Regions from separate parts of the Janthinobacterium sp. GW460-12-1-14-LB5 genome, predicted to be linked through region 3. Evidence: predicted binding sites of a transcription regulator. Region 3 holds the regulator's gene; each other region holds the start of a gene.
The links. Region 3 encodes sigma-54, which starts transcription at its own class of promoters, with help from an activator protein. Its sites were predicted from a motif close to TGGCANGNAANCTGCTTT; they were not measured.

Region 1 (4,011 bases), on a different contig from region 3:
GAATGCTGGCCATCTCAATCCTTTCCCGGTGGTGTGTCTTGCAATTCGCCCATCACTGCGCCATTGAAGCCGAACACCTTGCGTTCGCCCGCCAGCGCCACCAGTTCCACCGTGCGCTGCTGGCCCGGCTCGAAGCGCACGGCCGTGCCGGCCGTGATGTTCAGCCGCATGCCGTAGGCGCGCCAGCGCTCGAAGGCCAGCGCCGGATTGACTTCAAAAAAGTGGAAGTGCGAGCCGACCTGGATGGGACGGTCGCCCCGGTTGGCCACCACCACGGTGGCCGTGGCGCGCCCGGCATTCAAGCTGATTTCGCCTTCTTCCAACTGGTACTCGCCTGGGGTCATGAGGGGCTCCTTCGCAAAAAAAACTACGGTATCGGGTGGTGCACGGTCACCAGCTTGCTGCCATCGGGGAAAGTCGCTTCCACCTGGATGTCGGGGATCATCTCGGCGATGCCGTCCATGACGTCGGCGCGCGACAGAATCTTCGTGCCGTCCGACATCAGCTGCGCCACCGATTTGCCATCGCGCGCCCCTTCCATGATGGCGGCGCTGATCAGCGCCACCGCTTCCGGGTAATTCAGCTTCAAGCCGCGCGCCAGGCGCCGTTCGGCCAGCAGCGCGGCCGTAAAAATGAGCAGCTTGTCTTTTTCGCGGGGTGTCAGGTCCATGGTTTTCCTTGCGCTTCTTTCCTGATTAAGTGTTCCAGATGCGGGGCACGACGGCGGCGCGTCCCAGCATGGCGGGGCGCAGCAGCTGCCAGGCAGCCAGCATGATCCGGCGCGCCGCCTCGCTGTCGCCGCACAGCAGGCGCACCGCGACCAGCGCTTTCATCTGCGTGGCGCCAAACGCGGCGCCGGCAGGCACCTTGATCTCGCGCAAGGCGGCCAGCACGGATGACGAGATGGGCGTGCCGACGGCGATCAGGGTGGCGCACACCGTATGTCCTCCCAGGCCCAGCGGGCTGGCCATCAGCGGGCCGCCGCCGGCCAGCACGCCCTGCTCCCACCACAGCAGCTTGCCGCCGCGGCGGATCTGCACCTGCTGGCTGATGCTGCCCGTATTAAAAACTTCGCCCGCGGCGCTGCGGCCCAGGCAGACGATGTCGCAGCCGATGTAGCCGGCGTCCGGCGCCAGTTCCACCTCGTGGTGCAGCCGCACGCAAGCCTGGTCGAAGAAGATGCTTTCCTGCGGCAGCCACTCGATGGCGGCGCCGCGGCCGGCGCGCAGCACGATGTGCTGGCCCGAGACGTGGCCGTTGGCGCGGTACCACTTGGCCGCGCCCGGCGACGTGAGCAAGGCGTGCGCGCCCTCGCCCGCTGTGGCATCGACGGCCAGCTGGTCGCCGCCCACCACGCCGCCGGGCGGATGGATGATGATGGCGTGGCAGACGCCGTCGCCTTCCGGATACAAGGGCTTTTGCACGCGCAAGGGGCCGCTGTGCGCGCGCTCGACGAGGCGGCTGACGCCATCGTGCAGCGCGAAGCCCAGGCGCAGCTGCGCCTGCCAGGCGCCGTGTGCGCTGGCTGGTGTAGGCATGACTGGATGGCTGCTGTCTGGCATGCGGGGCAATCGCGTAAATAAGCGATTACCTAAGCAGGATATGTGCCAGCGTCAGGGGAAGGAAAAGTGAGAATCACGCACCGCGCTGCGGCGGACGCACCGGAATGGTGCATCGGCCGCACCGCGGCACTTAGGCCTGGGCCACGGCCAGGGTGCGCCGTTCGCGCAGCAAGTCCGTGAATGGGGCGGCCGCGAGGGGGCGGCTGAAATAATAGCCCTGCATTTCATCGCAGCCGTGTTCCGTCAGGAAATCGACCTGTTCGCGCGTTTCCACGCCTTCGGCGATGACGCGCATGTCGAGGTTGTGCGCCAGCGAGATGACGGAGCGGGCGATGGCCGCGTCGCTGCTGCTGGTGGTGACGTCGTCAACGAAGGATTTGTCGATCTTCAGCACGTCGATGGGGAAGCGCTTCAGGTAACCGAGGCTGGAATAGCCGGTGCCGAAGTCGTCGAGCGAAATGCCCACGCCGATGTCCTTCAGGCGCGTCAGGGCCGCCACGGCCTTGTCCGGGTCGCCCATCACCGTGCTTTCCGTGATCTCGATGCCGAGGCAGGCGGGCGCGATGCCGTATTTGCGCAGGGCCGCCTCGACGAAAGGCACGGTGCGATCCTGCGCGAACTGCTTGCCGGACAGGTTGACGGCCACCTTGATGCTGCCCAGGCCCGCATCGTGCCACACGCGAATCTGCGCGCAGACGCTTTCGAGCACCCACTCGCCGATGGCCGTGATGGAACCATACTCCTCGGCCAGCGCAATGAACAGGCCGGGCGGCACCTTGCCCAGCACAGGGTTATTCCAGCGCAACAGCGCTTCCGCGCCCAGCATGGCGCCCGTGCGCAAGCACATCTGCGGCTGGTAGTGCACTTCGAATTCATCGCGGCCGATGGCGCCGCGCAGCTGCTGCTGCATGGCCAGGCGGGCGCGGATATCGCTGCCCATGCGCTCCGTGAAGAAGGCGTAATGGTCGCGCCCCATTTCCTTGGCGCGCACCAGGGCCGTGTCGGCGTGGCGCAGCACGTCGTCGAGGCTGTCGCCGTCGGCCGGGCACAGGGCGATGCCGATGCTCGTCGTCAGCGCCAGGCGCTCGCCATCGACGCTGAGTTCTTCGCGCAGGCCGGCCAGGATGGTTTGCGCCAGCGCCAGCGTGCGGCCCAGCAGGGCATCGTCCTGCAGCAGGATCTGGAATTCGTCGCCGCCCTGGCGCACCACCGTGTCGCCCTCGCGCACGCAGCCGGACAGGAAACGCGCCACCACCTGCAGCGCCTTGTCGCCGACGGCCTGGCCGTGCGAATCGTTGATGTTCTTGAAGCGGTCCAGGTCCAGGCACATCAGCACCACCTGCTGGCCGTCGCGCAAGGCATTCGCGCGCGCCTGTTCGAAGCGCTCGCGCAGCAGCACGCGGTTCGGCAAACCCGTCAGCGCGTCGTGGTAGGAGAGGAAATCGATCAGGTGCTGCTCGGCCTTGCGCTCGCTGATGTCGAGGAACACGCCGATGTAGTTGACGACGGCGCCGTCGGGGCCGTGCACGGTGGAGGCGCTGAGCAGGCAGGGATAGGTGTCGCCGCTCTTGCGCCGCGTCTGCACCTCGCCCGACCAGCAGCCGCTGCTGCGCAAGCCCTGGCGCAGGGCCAGCAGCACCGCTTCGCCCGTGTATTCGGCATGCAGGCGCATGATGTCCGTGCCCACCACTTCCTGCGCCGCGTAGCCGGTGATGCGGGTAAACGCGGGATTGGCGGTGACGATGACGCCGGCCGGGTCGGTGATCAGGATGGCGTCCTGGGTGGCTTCGAAGACCTGGCCCGACAGGCGCAGCAATTCTTCATTGGCGCGGCGGATCTGCACTTCGCGCGCCAGGGTGCTGGCCACCTGTTCCAGTTCGGCCGTGCGCTCGGCCACGCGCCGCTCCAGGTTGGCGCGCTCCTGCGCCAGCTGCAGCTGCGCCCGCGCCAGGCGCACGTGGGCATCGGTGCGGGCGAGGATTTCCTCGGCCTGGAAGGGCTTGGCAATAAAGTCGACGGCGCCCAGCGCAAAGCCGCGCACCTTGTCGTCCGTATCGTATTGCGCCGACAGGAAGATCACCGGCACCTGGCTCAGCGATGGAATTTCCTTCAGGCGGCGGCATACTTCAAAGCCGTCGAGGCCAGGCATGCGCACGTCGAGCAGGATCAGCTCCGGCGGGCGCGCCTGGGCCGTCCACAGGGCCAGTTCGCCGTTCGGCGCCTGGCGCACCGCATAGCCGGCGCCACCGAGCAAATCGCTCAACAGCTTCAGCGAAGCCGGCGTATCTTCAACGATCAGTACTTCGCCCTTCGAATTCACTTCCGAAAAATCGCGGTGCATGTAGCAGTTCTCTCAGCTTTGGATGAGGCGCGGCGCTCCGTTGCCGCGCTGGACAAGACATTTCTTTGCGATGAACTACGTATTATCATCATAATCTTTATTGCAATT
Region 2 (4,011 bases), on a different contig from region 3:
GCCCATCAAAAGGGCACGGCGCATGAATTCGACTCGGAAGAGGCACGCCGGGCCGGGCAGAAAGGGGGTGAAGCCGTCAGCCGCAACCGCGAACACATGGCGGAAATCGGCCGCAAGGGCGGTGAAAGCCGGCAATCGGCCCAGCGCGCCAATGAAAGCCGCAGCAGCACGGCGGCACGCAGCGGCAGCACCGAGCAGCAATCGAAGACTGGCCGGCAGGGCAACAAGGACGAGGACGACAAGGGTTGACGGCTGGGCTGCCACCCGGCTTGACGACGGCACGGGGCGGCTGCAGCGGCCCCGTGCCGGGGCAGCCGCAGCACGCGGGGCGCGGCGGTATGGTACATTCTCGCCTTACCGACACCTCCGCGCCCCGCCCGCCCCCGCATGCAGCCATCCCTGAAATACCTGAGCGCCTATTCCGAACAAACGCAAACGCAAGTGCAGCAACTGATCGCGCAGGACAAGCTGGGAGAAGTGTTGTTAAAACGCTACCCGAACGCGCATGACGTGCGCAATGACAAGGCTTTATACCAGTACGTGCAGGATTTGAAGAATGAATTCCTGCGCAATGCCGAGCCCATCAACAAGGTGGCGTTCGACAGCAAGATCCATGTGATCCAGCATGCGCTGGGCTTGCATACCTCGATTTCGCGCGTGCAGGGTGGCAAACTCAAGGCCAAGCATGAAATCCGCGTGGCCACCATGTTCAAGGAAGTGCCGCTGGAATTCCTGCGCATGATCGCCGTGCACGAACTGGCACACGTGAAGGAAAAGCAACACGACAAGGCTTTCTACAAGCTGTGCACGTATATGGAACCGCAATACCACCAGTACGAATTCGACGTGCGGCTGTACCTGACCCAGCTCGACCTGTCGGGCCAGCGCCTGTGGTCGTGACGGCCAGTGCCGGACAGCATGACAAAGCCGCCAAATGGCGGCTTTTTTTTACGCGCGGACCGGCAAAGCCGGCGCCTTGGTCAGGCTCAGGCCGCGTTCTTGCGGCGGCGCAAAAAGGCCAGCAGGCCCAGTCCACCCAGCAACATGCCATACGTGGCAGGTTCCGGCACGGCGCTCACGCTGGCGGCGATGTTATCGACCTGGAAGGTGTGGAAGGCACCTTCCTTCCACGATGCCGACAGCAGGTTGTTGAAGCCAGTGAACGTGTAATCGCTGAACGTGTGGCTGCCATCGAGGCTGAAGGTCTGGGTCACCGTGCCGCCGCCCACCTGGTGGCCGACGAACGTGACATCGTAGGAGCCTGGCAAGCTCACGAAGTCAGCCAGGCTGATCGAGCTGAGCGAAAACGCCGCGCCATCGGTACGGCTCAAGGTTGTCGTCGTCAGCACCGTGGCGCCAAGGCCGGCCGAGCCCGCATAGGCGAAGTTGCTTTGATGGGCAGAACTCAACAGGCCCAGGAAGCTGCTGTCGAAATCGTAGCCCCCTTCGGAATAGGAGTTGAAGACGGAACCGAAGATGCCGGGCTGCTCCAGCGCATCGAAGCCGATGGTGGTGCTTTGTGCGTGGGCACCGCCAGCGGCGAGGATGGCGGCGACGGCGGTCGCGCGCAAGAAGGTCATTGGTTTCAAAATAGCATCCTTTCAAGATGATGAAGTGGCGAGATTGTGGCAACTTGCAATTCCTGGGCGTCGTCGCGGGAGCGCGGGAAGCGCTGCACCGGGCGTCCGACGACCTGTCTTTTGAACAACGCCAGTAGACCACATTCATATATAAAAAGCATCTTCATTTTCAAAAAAAACATGCATACAAAGAAACATTCTGGACATATTTTTATTAATTGAATTGTTGAGCTTGATCAATTTTTCCGTGTAGAAATAAAAAAAGCCATGCACTTTTCAGGGCATGGCCGTATCGCATCGCACCGACAATACTAGGGCGCGCACTCCTTCAGGCGCTGCACCAGCGCTGCGGGATCGGCATCGGCGTTCAGGAAAGCGGCGTGCTGCGGACGGATGAAACCCTGCTCCTTGCCGTTTTGCACGAAGGCGATCAAGCCATCATAAAAACGGTCGACATTGAGCAAGCCGATGGGCTTGGCGTGCAAGCCCAGCTGGGCCCAGGTCAGCATCTCGAACAGCTCTTCCAGGGTGCCGTAGCCGCCGGGCATGGCGATGAAGGCATCGGACAGGCTGGCCATCATCGCCTTGCGCTCGTGCATGTCCTTCACAATGAACTGGCGCGTCAAGCCCATGTGGCCCACTTCGCGCTCGACCAGCTGGGTCGGGATCACGCCCGTCACCTCGCCGCCCAGGCGCAGCACTTCGTCGGCGATCACGCCCATCAGGCCCACCTTGCCGCCGCCGTACACGAGCGAGATATTTTCCGCCACCAGCACGCGCGCCAGTTCGCGCGCCGCCACCGCATAGTCGGGCGAGACGCCCGCGTTGGCGCCGCAATACACACATAAAGCCTTGATCACAGTAATCCCTACCCTTTCAATTCATCGATCGCCGCCTCGACCTCGAGGCGCTCCTTGGCGTCCAGTGCCACGCACTGGGCCGCCTTTTCATACAGGGCCAGCGCTTCCGCCAGCTTTTTCTTTCCATCGAGCATATTCAACGCGCGCGCATATTCGCTGTGCGCCAGCGCCGAATACGGCGTCAGGGCCAGCGCCGTCTTGAAGTGCTGGTAGCCGTCTTCCTTGTTGGCGCCGTAGGTCAGGCTGCCGATCATGGCGCCGACCTTGTCGATAATTTCCGTATGATAAATCCCAAACGCGATATGCGCTTCCGCATGCATGGGCGCCACCGTCATCGTGCGGTCCAGGCTGTTGCGCACGCGCGCGCCCATGCCTTGCGCCAGGGCCTTGACGACGGAGGTGCCCAGCGCATAGCGGCCCAGGCTGTAGGCATGCCAGTAGTAGCCGGCCGGATTGTCCGGCTGCTCGCTCTGCTGGCGCTCGCAGCGCTCGGCCACTTCTTCGTACATGTCGAGTTTCTGGCTGTCGTCCACTTCCAGGTGCGTGGCATAGATGCAGGTCGCCTTGTGCGCCACCGCATAGCCGGGCACGCCGATGGCCAGGCCCAGCTTCACGGCGCGCTCGAAGTCGCCCGCATGGAAGGCCAGCCAGGCTTGCACCAGCGCCGGGTGCGTGGGAAACGGTTCCACATCGCCCGCATGCAGGCGCGCCCAGGCCGCTTCCAGGGTCTGCGGCGTGTAGACATATGCCTCGTCCGGATAGGGAAATTGTTTCCAAGCCATCGATCTCTCCTGTAAATGACGACGCGGCGCCAGCAGCCGCGTCAGTCGTTCTTGAGTTTGGTCACATACTCTTCCGACAGTTTGCGAAACAGCAAATGCGTTTCATTGCGCAAATACGGCCCGATCAGGGACAGCACCTGGTAGCAGCCGCGCGCCAGCGCATCGGACATCGATTGCTGCTCGCTGTACTTGCGCGGGTTGCGCACATACTCGTACGACAGCCAGTAGGTGGCAACGACCACCATATTCGTCGCCATGGCAGCCACTTCCATGTCCGACGCTTCGAGCGACTGTTCGCTGCGCAAGTCTTCGCACAGCTGCGTGGCCACCTTGATCTTGTGCGCCAGGATCAATTTGAAGTGCAATTCCAGCTTGCGGTTGCGCGAGAGCAAATCATTGAGGTCGCGGTAAAAAAAACGGTAGCGCCAGATCAGTTCGAACATCAGGTGCAGATACAGCCAGACATCCTCGATATTCGAGCGGCGCCCGTCAGGCACGGTCAGGATGCGTTCGATTTCCGCCTCGAACTGGACGAAGATCGAATTGACGATGTCGTCCTTGTTACGGAAGTGGTAATACAGGTTTCCCGGCGAAATGTTCATCTCTTCCGCGATCACGGTCGTCGTGATATTCGGCTCACCAAACTCGTTGAACAGGCGCAGCGACAACTCCAGGATGCGTTCGCGGGTACGGCGTGGTGCTTTTTGTAGCATGGCGGGCAATCTCTCTGTGTTCTGCCTCAAGCATACCACCTAAGATAGCCGTAATGAAACACTGCGCCCCACGGCG
Region 3 (4,011 bases):
CGAGCGCAGGCGCATGGCCGCCAGGGCCTTCGCGGCGAACGCGCTGTCGTCCTGCGCCAGCGAGGCCATGATGGCGGCCACCGAACCCGCGCCGAAGTGGCGGTCCAGCGCCGCGCGCGCCGTGGCCAGGGAAGCCGCGCCCGCCTCGGCCTGGAACGGCGCCGCCAGCGCCTTGATGGCCACCGGCAAGGCCTCGCCCGGCGTCGAGTCGAACAGGGCCAGCAGCGCCCCCATCTGCGCCTCGGGCAGATACACATCGGCCAGGCCCGTGTACAGGGCATCGGCCGCACCGATGGTCAGGCCCGTCAAGCCCAGGTACAGGCCCAGCCGGCCCGCCAGGCGGGAAAGAAAGTAACTGCCGCCCACGTCGGGGAACAGGCCAATATTGACTTCCGGCATGGCCATGCGCGTGCGGCCCGTGACGATGCGCAACTGGTTGCCGGGCCCGGCTTGCGCCACGCCCATGCCGCCGCCCATCACCACGCCGTCCATCACGGCGATATACGGTTTCGGATAAAAGTGAATGACATGATTTAACGCGTATTCTTCCGTAAAGAAATCTTCCAGCAGGGCGCTGCCGCCTTGCGGCGTGGCCAGGCCCGCATCGTAAAAGAAACGGATATCGCCGCCGGCGCACAGGGCCTTTTCGCTGCTGGAGCGGATCACCACGGCGTCCACCTGCGGATCGTCGCGCCAGGCCAGCAAGGCAGCGCTCAGGGTGCGCACCATCTCCAGCGACAGGGAGTTCAAGGCTTTCGGGCGGTCGAGCACGATGTGGCCCGTGCGGTTGCGGATGGAGGTCTGGACGAAGTCGCTCATGGCAGGCAGGAAAGAAGTGAGGATGGCGCATTCTAGCGCTTTCACCACGGATATTGCGTCCCGCAGGACGCAAAAAAGGGCGCAATGTGCGCCCTTAGTTGATCACAACTGGGGGAAGCCGGTGGCCTTAGACGGCGACGACGGCGTCTTCCTCTGAGTTGTCTGGCAGATGCTTGATCGCCTCTTTACCGTGCCCTTGCACTTTGGTTTTGTACTTCATCACTTGCCTATCGAGCTTGTCGATCAGGGTATCGATCGCGGCATACAGGTCGTGCGCCAGGCTTTCCACATAGACGGTCTTGCCACTCAGACGCAGGTTGACTTCGGCCTTTTGACGTTTTTCTTTCTCTTTGAGGTTATCCACGGTCAGAATCACGGCGATATCGATAACTTGATCGAAATGACGTTTCACGCGCTCCAGCTTCGTTTGTACGTATTCACGGATGGCTGGTGTCACTTCGAGATGATGTCCGCTGATGGTGAGATTCATACACACTCCTAAAGATGATCGGGTTCGTGCGGTCCATCGTATCCGGCCCGCAGAGGAACCGAAAAAAACTTACAAACACTTACGCAGGCTCACTGGCGGAATTTTCAATGCTTCCCGGTATTTGGCAACAGTACGTCGCGCAATCACCATGCCTTGTTCCCCCAGCATGTCCGCAATCTTACTGTCGGATAAAGGATTTTTAGGGTCTTCTGCTCCTGTCAGTTGCACGATCAATGCCCGTATCGCCGTCGATGACGCTTCGCCCCCCGCTTCGGTGGCGACATGGCTACCAAAGAAATATTTCAACTCGAACATGCCGTGCGGGGTCAGCATGTACTTTTGAGTTGTTACCCGCGAGATAGTACTCTCGTGTAAACCCAGTGTATCAGCTATTTCACGGAGCACAAGGGGGCGCATGGCAACGGCCCCATGCGAGAAAAAGTTCTTTTGTCTTTCTACTATCGCCTGTGCCACGCGCAGGATGGTATCGAAGCGCTGACGCATATTCTTGATCAGCCACTTGGCCTCCTGCAACTGCGCACCCATGGCGCCCTCGCCCTTGCCCTGCTTGAGCAAGTTGGCGTACATGGCGTTGACACGCAGGCGCGGCATGACGTCGTTGTTCAGGGTGACTTGCCAGCCATTGCGCGCGCGCTTGACGACGACGTCGGGCACCACGTAATCGGACACGTCCGAGGCGAACACGGCGCCCGGGTGCGGATTACACTGGCGAATCACCGTCTGCGCCTCGCGCAAGTCTTCATCGTCGCAATCGAGGGCTTTTTTCAGCTTGTTGAAATCGCGCTGGGCAAACCAGGCCAGGTGCTTTTCCACGATGACGAGGGCCATGCGCCGCGTCACCATGGCGACGTGCGGCAAGCGCCTGATTTGCAGCGCCAGGCATTCGGACGCATTGCGCGCGCCCACGCCCGGTGGATCGAAACTTTGCAGCAGCGACAAGGCCGTGCGCATCTCGTCGGCGTCGATTTCCAGCTCTTCCGGCAGGCGTGCCAGGATGTCGTCGAGCGATTCCTCCAGGTAGCCATTGTCGTCGAGCGCGTCGATGATCAGCTCGACCAGCGCGCGGTCGCGCAACTCGAGCACCGTCACGCGCATCTGCTCCATCAGGTGCTCGCGCAGGGTGCAGTGATGGGCCTCCAGTTGCGGACGCGAATCTTCATCGTCGGGCGCCTTGCCCCGGCTCGCCTCGCTCCAGTCGCTGTCGCCGCCCTCCGCGGCGGCCGGGCCCTCGCCCGCCTCGCCGTCAAACCCGTCCGCTTCGGCCGGTGCGGCGGGCGCCTCCTGGCCTGGCGGCTGGGGCGGCGCTTCGGCCGGCGCGGCCGTGGAACTCAGGGCGCCGTCGGACAGCAGGCGCAGCGAACGGTCGAGCGGATCGTCGAGGCGTTCGAGCAAGGGATTGTCCGTCAGCAGCTGCTCGAGTTCCTGGTGCAATTCCAGGGTGGATAATTGCAGCAGGCGTATCGATTGCTGCAACTGCGGCGTCAGTGCCAGGTGCTGCGACGTGCGCAGCTGCAATGATTGTTTCATTGGCTCACATGCGGAAGTGTTCGCCCAGATAGACCCGGCGTACCGACTCGTTCGCGATGATGTCGTCGGGGCGTCCCGACGCCAGCACCGAGCCCTGGTTGATGATGTAGGCACGGTCGCAAATACCCAGCGTCTCGCGCACATTATGATCGGTAATCAGCACGCCGATATTGCGCTCCTTCAAGAAACGCACGATGCGCTGGATTTCGATCACGGCGATCGGATCCACGCCGGCAAACGGCTCGTCGAGCAGCACGAAACGCGGGTCGGTGGCCAGCGCGCGGGCGATTTCCACGCGGCGGCGCTCGCCGCCGGACAGGGACAGGGCCTGGTTCTCGCGCAGCTTTTCAATCTGCAAGTCGGCCAGCAGTTTATCCAGGCGCTCCTCGATCTCGGCCTTCTTCAGGGGACGGCCTTCGACGGTCTGGATTTCCAGCACGGCGCGGATATTGTCTTCCACCGTCAGCTTGCGGAACACGGACGCTTCCTGCGGCAGGTACGACAGGCCCATCTGCGCGCGGCGGTGGATCGGCAGGCTGGAAATGTCCACGCCGCTGATATCGATGCTGCCGCCGTCCGACGGCACCAGGCCGACGATCATGTAGAACGAAGTCGTCTTGCCGGCGCCGTTCGGCCCCAGCAGACCCACCACTTCGCCGCATTCGACTTGCAGCGAGACATCATGCACGACTTGGCGCTTGCCATAGGTTTTTTGCAGCCCGCGAACGATCAGGGTGCTGCCACAACGGGTATTGTCCATTATTTCTTTCCTGGCGCGGGCGTAGCCGGCGCTTTCTCCGCCGCCGGCGCCTTGTTCTTCGGCTGGATCACCATGCGCACGCTGCCGCCATCGGGGGTGCTGGTGCCGCTGTCGGAATTTTCCATCGCAAACACTTCCTTGCGGCTGTCATACGAGATGAAGGCGCCATTGGCCACGTCGGTCACTTTCGTGCCTTCCAGGCGCGTCAGCTTGGCCCTGGAAAACAGTTTCACCACTTCCGTCTTGTTGTTGTATTCCACGCGCTCCGCTTCGCCTTCGACCCACAGGTCGCCCGCGCCATCGCGCTTCTGGCGGAAGGTGGCCAGCTTGCCGGGATCGGCCCAGAAGGTGATGAACTGGTAGCCTTGCGGATCTTCCGTGATCAGGGCCCGGC
Region 4 (4,011 bases), on a different contig from region 3:
AGGATGGCGGCGTCGTGCTGGCCGCTCAGTTTCGGCAGGCGCACGCTCGAAGCGCGCCAGCCGCGATGGCTGAGGGTGCCCGTGAACGGCGCGGAACCGACGACGTTGCCCGTCAGGCGTACTTGCGCAGAATCAAAACCTTCCTGCAGCACGATGCGGCTGCCCTCGGCTTCCTGGCGCACGGCCTCGATGGTGAAGTATTCGCGCATGACCTTGGCGCAGCCTTCATGCACGACGCGGGCGGCCGCGCCGATGTCGGCATCGGCATGGCTGCCCAGGTTTTCCTGGGTGAAGTCGATCAGGCGCGCTTCGCGTTGCAGCAGGGCCAGCAATTGCAGGGCCGCGTCGGGCGTGGCTTCTTTCAATATGACGGGCGCGGCGGCCGGCACGGGGGCTGGCGCCGGAGCCGGGGCCACGGGTGCCACGGGGGCGGCCTCGGGCAGGGACAATTTTTCCACGCGGGCCGCATAGGCGGCGTCCGACAGGGTGCTGAAGAAGGCGCCGAAAGCCAGCGGGACGCGGCGCCAGAACGATGGGTGGGACGATGGTGTGCTCATAGGAACTCGTTTCTCTGATCTGTAGGGTGGCGTCGGCGGCGGGGGCCGCTTCGCAAGGTAGTGCCATGTGCGGGGCCAACAGGGCCGGCTGCGTTTGCCCGCATGATACCAGCTACGGGGCCGGCGCCAAAGCCGCCGCCCCCGTTCCCGCCTGCCTGTGGCGTGGATTTTCTTTGTTCCTGCGCAAGGAAACGTTCGATTTCGTGCCGCTTCGACTAGAATCGCGCATTATCTTTTTGCATGACCTGGATGCCATGTCTACCGACTTTTCCCTGTATTTAGCCAGCAGCACTTACATCGACAGCGACCATCCGGTCGTGCGCGCCAAGGCGGCCGAACTGGCGGCAGGTGCCGTGGGCGACGCCGCCATCGCGGCCCGCTGCTTTAGCTTCGTGCGCGACGAGATTGCCCACAGCTGGGATTACCAGCGCAATCCCGTCACCTGCCGCGCTTCCGACGTGTTGCAGTATGGCACGGGCTACTGTTATGCGAAGAGCCATCTGCTGGCGGCGCTGCTGCGCGCCAACGGCATTCCCGCCGGCCTGTGCTACCAGCGCCTGGCCGTTGGCGAAATCGGGCCGCCGTTTTGCCTGCACGGCTTGAATGCCGTGTACTTGCAAGAATTTGGCTGGTACCGCATCGATGCGCGCGGCAACAAGCCCGGGGTCAAAGCCGCCTTCACGCCGCCGCAGGAGCAACTGGCGTTTCCCGTGCTGGCGCTGGAAGAGCGCGATCTGCCGGAAATCTGGCCGGCACCGCTGCCCCAGGTGATCGCCTCGCTGACCGGCCATGCGACCGTGCAGGACGTGGCCGCGCACTTGCCCGATATCGAATTGTTGCCGCTGAAAAAATAATCTCAAGAAAGAAATCATGAAAAAAGTGTATGTTGGCCTGCTAGGCCTGATGTTGCTGGCCGGTTGCGGCGGCAAGGGCGAGAGCGGCGGGCAATCGAGCGCCGCGCGTCTCGACGGCAAGGAAAAAGGCAGCGAGTTTCTTGCCTATGAACACAATGTCAGCATCGATACGAGCGAGGCGCAAGTGCGGCCCCTGTATGAAAAAGTCGTCGCCGCCTGCAAGGCCGATACGGAAAACGGCTGTTTGCTGCTCGATTCCAGCGTCGACAGCGGCCGCTACGTGCATGCGCGCATCAGCATGCGGGCCAAGCCGGCCGGCATCAAAAAGCTCGTCGCGCTGGTCGCGGCCGAAGGCGACGTCACCAGCCAGGGCACCAAGGTGGAAGACCTGGGCCGTCCTGTGCTCGACAGCAAGAAGCGCCTGGAGATGCTCAGGCAATACCAGGCCCAGCTGCAAGACCTGGAAAAGCGCTCGGGCACGAACGTCGATGCCTTGATCAAGGTGAGCAAGGAACTGGCCACCGTGCAAGTGGAGCTGGAGCAGGCGACGGCCGCCAATGCCCTGTTGATGCAGCGCATCGATACGGACTTGCTGAACGTGGCCATCAGCGCCGAAGGCAAGCAATCGTTCTGGCGCCCCGTCAAGCGCGCGCTGGGCAATTTCACGGAAAACCTGTCGGAAGGCGTGGCCAACGCCATCACGGCCATGGCCTACATCCTGCCGTGGCTGATCGCGTTCGTGCTGCTGTTCCCGCTGGGCCGCAAGGGCTGGCGCCGCCTGCGAGGCTTGCCGCGCAAGAATTGATGCGCAAGCATTAAAACCTCCGGCGCACTGTTTTACGGCAATTTGAAACCTGGCTGCACAGTCCTTGTGCAGCCAGGTTTTTTTTCGTGCGGCGGGGGCCGCGTGCACCATGGCGGACACCTCTTGGCGCTGGCATGCATTCTGCTTTAACAACATCGCAAGCCCAGCTCGACCCCCACGAACCCATCACAGGAGTCCCCATGTCACGACGCATCATCCTGAAAGCGGCCGCCGCCGGCGCACTGGCCCTGGCCACGTCCACTTACATGCAGGCAGCCCTGGCCGCCGATACCATCAAAGTGGGCATTTTGCACTCCCTGTCGGGCACCATGGCCATTTCCGAAACGTCGCTGAAGGACGTGGCGCTGATGACGATTGCCGAGATCAATGCCAAGGGCGGCGTGCTGGGCAAGAAGCTGGAAGCCGTCGTCGTCGATCCCGCCTCGAACTGGCCTCTGTTTGCGGAAAAAGCGAGACAGCTGGTGGCGCAGGATAAAGTGGCCGTGGTATTCGGCTGCTGGACGTCCGTGTCGCGCAAGTCGGTGTTGCCGGTGTTCAAGGAACTTAACAGCCTGCTGTTTTACCCGGTGCAATACGAGGGCGAGGAGCTGGAAAAGAATGTGTTTTATACGGGCGCCGCGCCGAACCAGCAAGCGATCCCCGCCGTGGAATACCTGATGAGCAAGGATGGGGGCGGGGCCAGGCGCTTCGTGCTGCTGGGCACGGATTACGTGTATCCGCGCACCACCAACAAGATCCTGCGCGCCTTTCTGAAAAGCAAGGGAGTCAAGGATAGCGATATCAGCGAGGTCTACACGCCGTTCGGCCATGCCGACTATCAAACCATCGTCGCCAACATCAAGAAATTTTCCACGGGCGGCAAGACGGCCGTCATTTCCACCATCAATGGCGATTCGAACGTGCCGTTCTACAAGGAACTGGGCAATGCGGGCCTGAAAGCCACGGACGTGCCCGTCGTCGCGTTTTCCGTGGGCGAGGAAGAGCTGCGCGGCATCGATACCAAGCCGCTGCTCGGCCATCTGGCAGCGTGGAATTATTTCGAATCCGTCAAGAATCCCGTGAATACGGCCTTCATCAAGCAGTGGAAAGCGTATGCGGTGGCGCAGAAGCTGCCGAACGCGGCTTCGGTGGTGACGAACGACCCGATGGAAGCGACCTACGTCGGCATCCACATGTGGGCGCAAGCCGTGGAAAAGGCCAAATCGACGGACACGGACAAGGTGATCGCCGCCATGGCGGGCCAGAGCGTCAAGGCGCCATCGGGCTTCACCCTGACCATGGATGCGACGAACCACCACCTGCACAAGCCCGTGATGATCGGCGAGATCAAGGCCGATGGGCAATTCAATGTCGTGTGGAAAACCAAGGAACCGATACGCGCCCAGCCGTGGAGCCCGTTTATCAAGGGCAATGAGGGTAAGCAGAAGCTGTAAAAGCCACGCCAGCGCCATCGGGCAGGTGTCCGGTGGCGCCGACCATCAACGCTTTCCCGGGAACTCAATGAGGCTATTCACATCGCTGCTGGTCTTCGCCTGCCTGTGCCTGTCGTCCATGGCGCAGGCCGCCATCCCGCCAGAATTGCTCAAGCCGCTGGCCGGCGACGATTCCGACGCCAGGGTCGCCGCCGTCGCGCAGATCGCCGCCCTGGCCACGCCCGAGGCCGCCAAGGTGCTGCACGCGCTGCAGGACGACAAACTGTACGCCGCGCCCGACGGCAAGGTGTACATCGTCGAGGGCGAGCAGGCATATGACCCGGCAAGCGGCCGGAACGTGC

Region 1: AC07X6_RS12160 (urease accessory protein UreD) is a predicted target of sigma-54. The motif match lies at 1,593-1,610, and genes of this name have one in related genera.
Region 2: AC07X6_RS13090 (PEP-CTERM sorting domain-containing protein) is a predicted target of sigma-54. The motif match lies at 1,847-1,864, and genes of this name have one in related genera.
Region 4: urtA (urea ABC transporter substrate-binding protein) is a predicted target of sigma-54. The motif match lies at 2,347-2,364, and genes of this name have one in related genera.

Annotation. Positions count from the first base shown of each region.
Region 1 covers NZ_JBWKYD010000010.1:49,980-53,990, reverse strand. The annotation lists gene ureC (urease subunit alpha) at 1-13, opposite strand, end outside; gene AC07X6_RS12170 (urease subunit beta) at 15-344, opposite strand; gene AC07X6_RS12165 (urease subunit gamma) at 368-670, opposite strand; gene AC07X6_RS12160 (urease accessory protein UreD) at 696-1,538, opposite strand; gene AC07X6_RS12155 (EAL domain-containing response regulator) at 1,693-3,903, opposite strand.
Region 2 covers NZ_JBWKYD010000011.1:46,065-50,075, forward strand. The annotation lists gene AC07X6_RS13080 (KGG domain-containing protein) at 1-249, shown strand, start outside; gene AC07X6_RS13085 (YgjP-like metallopeptidase domain-containing protein) at 388-900, shown strand; gene AC07X6_RS13090 (PEP-CTERM sorting domain-containing protein) at 987-1,580, opposite strand; gene AC07X6_RS13095 (LOG family protein) at 1,892-2,437, opposite strand; gene AC07X6_RS13100 (tetratricopeptide repeat protein) at 2,449-3,222, opposite strand; gene AC07X6_RS13105 (TetR/AcrR family transcriptional regulator) at 3,264-3,935, opposite strand.
Region 3 covers NZ_JBWKYD010000004.1:121,642-125,652, forward strand. The annotation lists gene AC07X6_RS05180 (3-hydroxyisobutyryl-CoA hydrolase) at 1-819, opposite strand, end outside; gene hpf (ribosome hibernation-promoting factor, HPF/YfiA family) at 947-1,309, opposite strand; gene AC07X6_RS05190 (RNA polymerase factor sigma-54) at 1,379-2,857, opposite strand; gene lptB (LPS export ABC transporter ATP-binding protein) at 2,862-3,617, opposite strand; gene lptA (lipopolysaccharide transport periplasmic protein LptA) at 3,617-4,011, opposite strand, start outside.
Region 4 covers NZ_JBWKYD010000003.1:14,621-18,631, reverse strand. The annotation lists gene AC07X6_RS03220 (DUF2760 domain-containing protein) at 1-557, opposite strand, end outside; gene AC07X6_RS03215 (transglutaminase-like domain-containing protein) at 812-1,411, shown strand; gene AC07X6_RS03210 (DUF4349 domain-containing protein) at 1,428-2,216, shown strand; gene urtA (urea ABC transporter substrate-binding protein) at 2,417-3,670, shown strand; gene urtB (urea ABC transporter permease subunit UrtB) at 3,738-4,011, shown strand, end outside.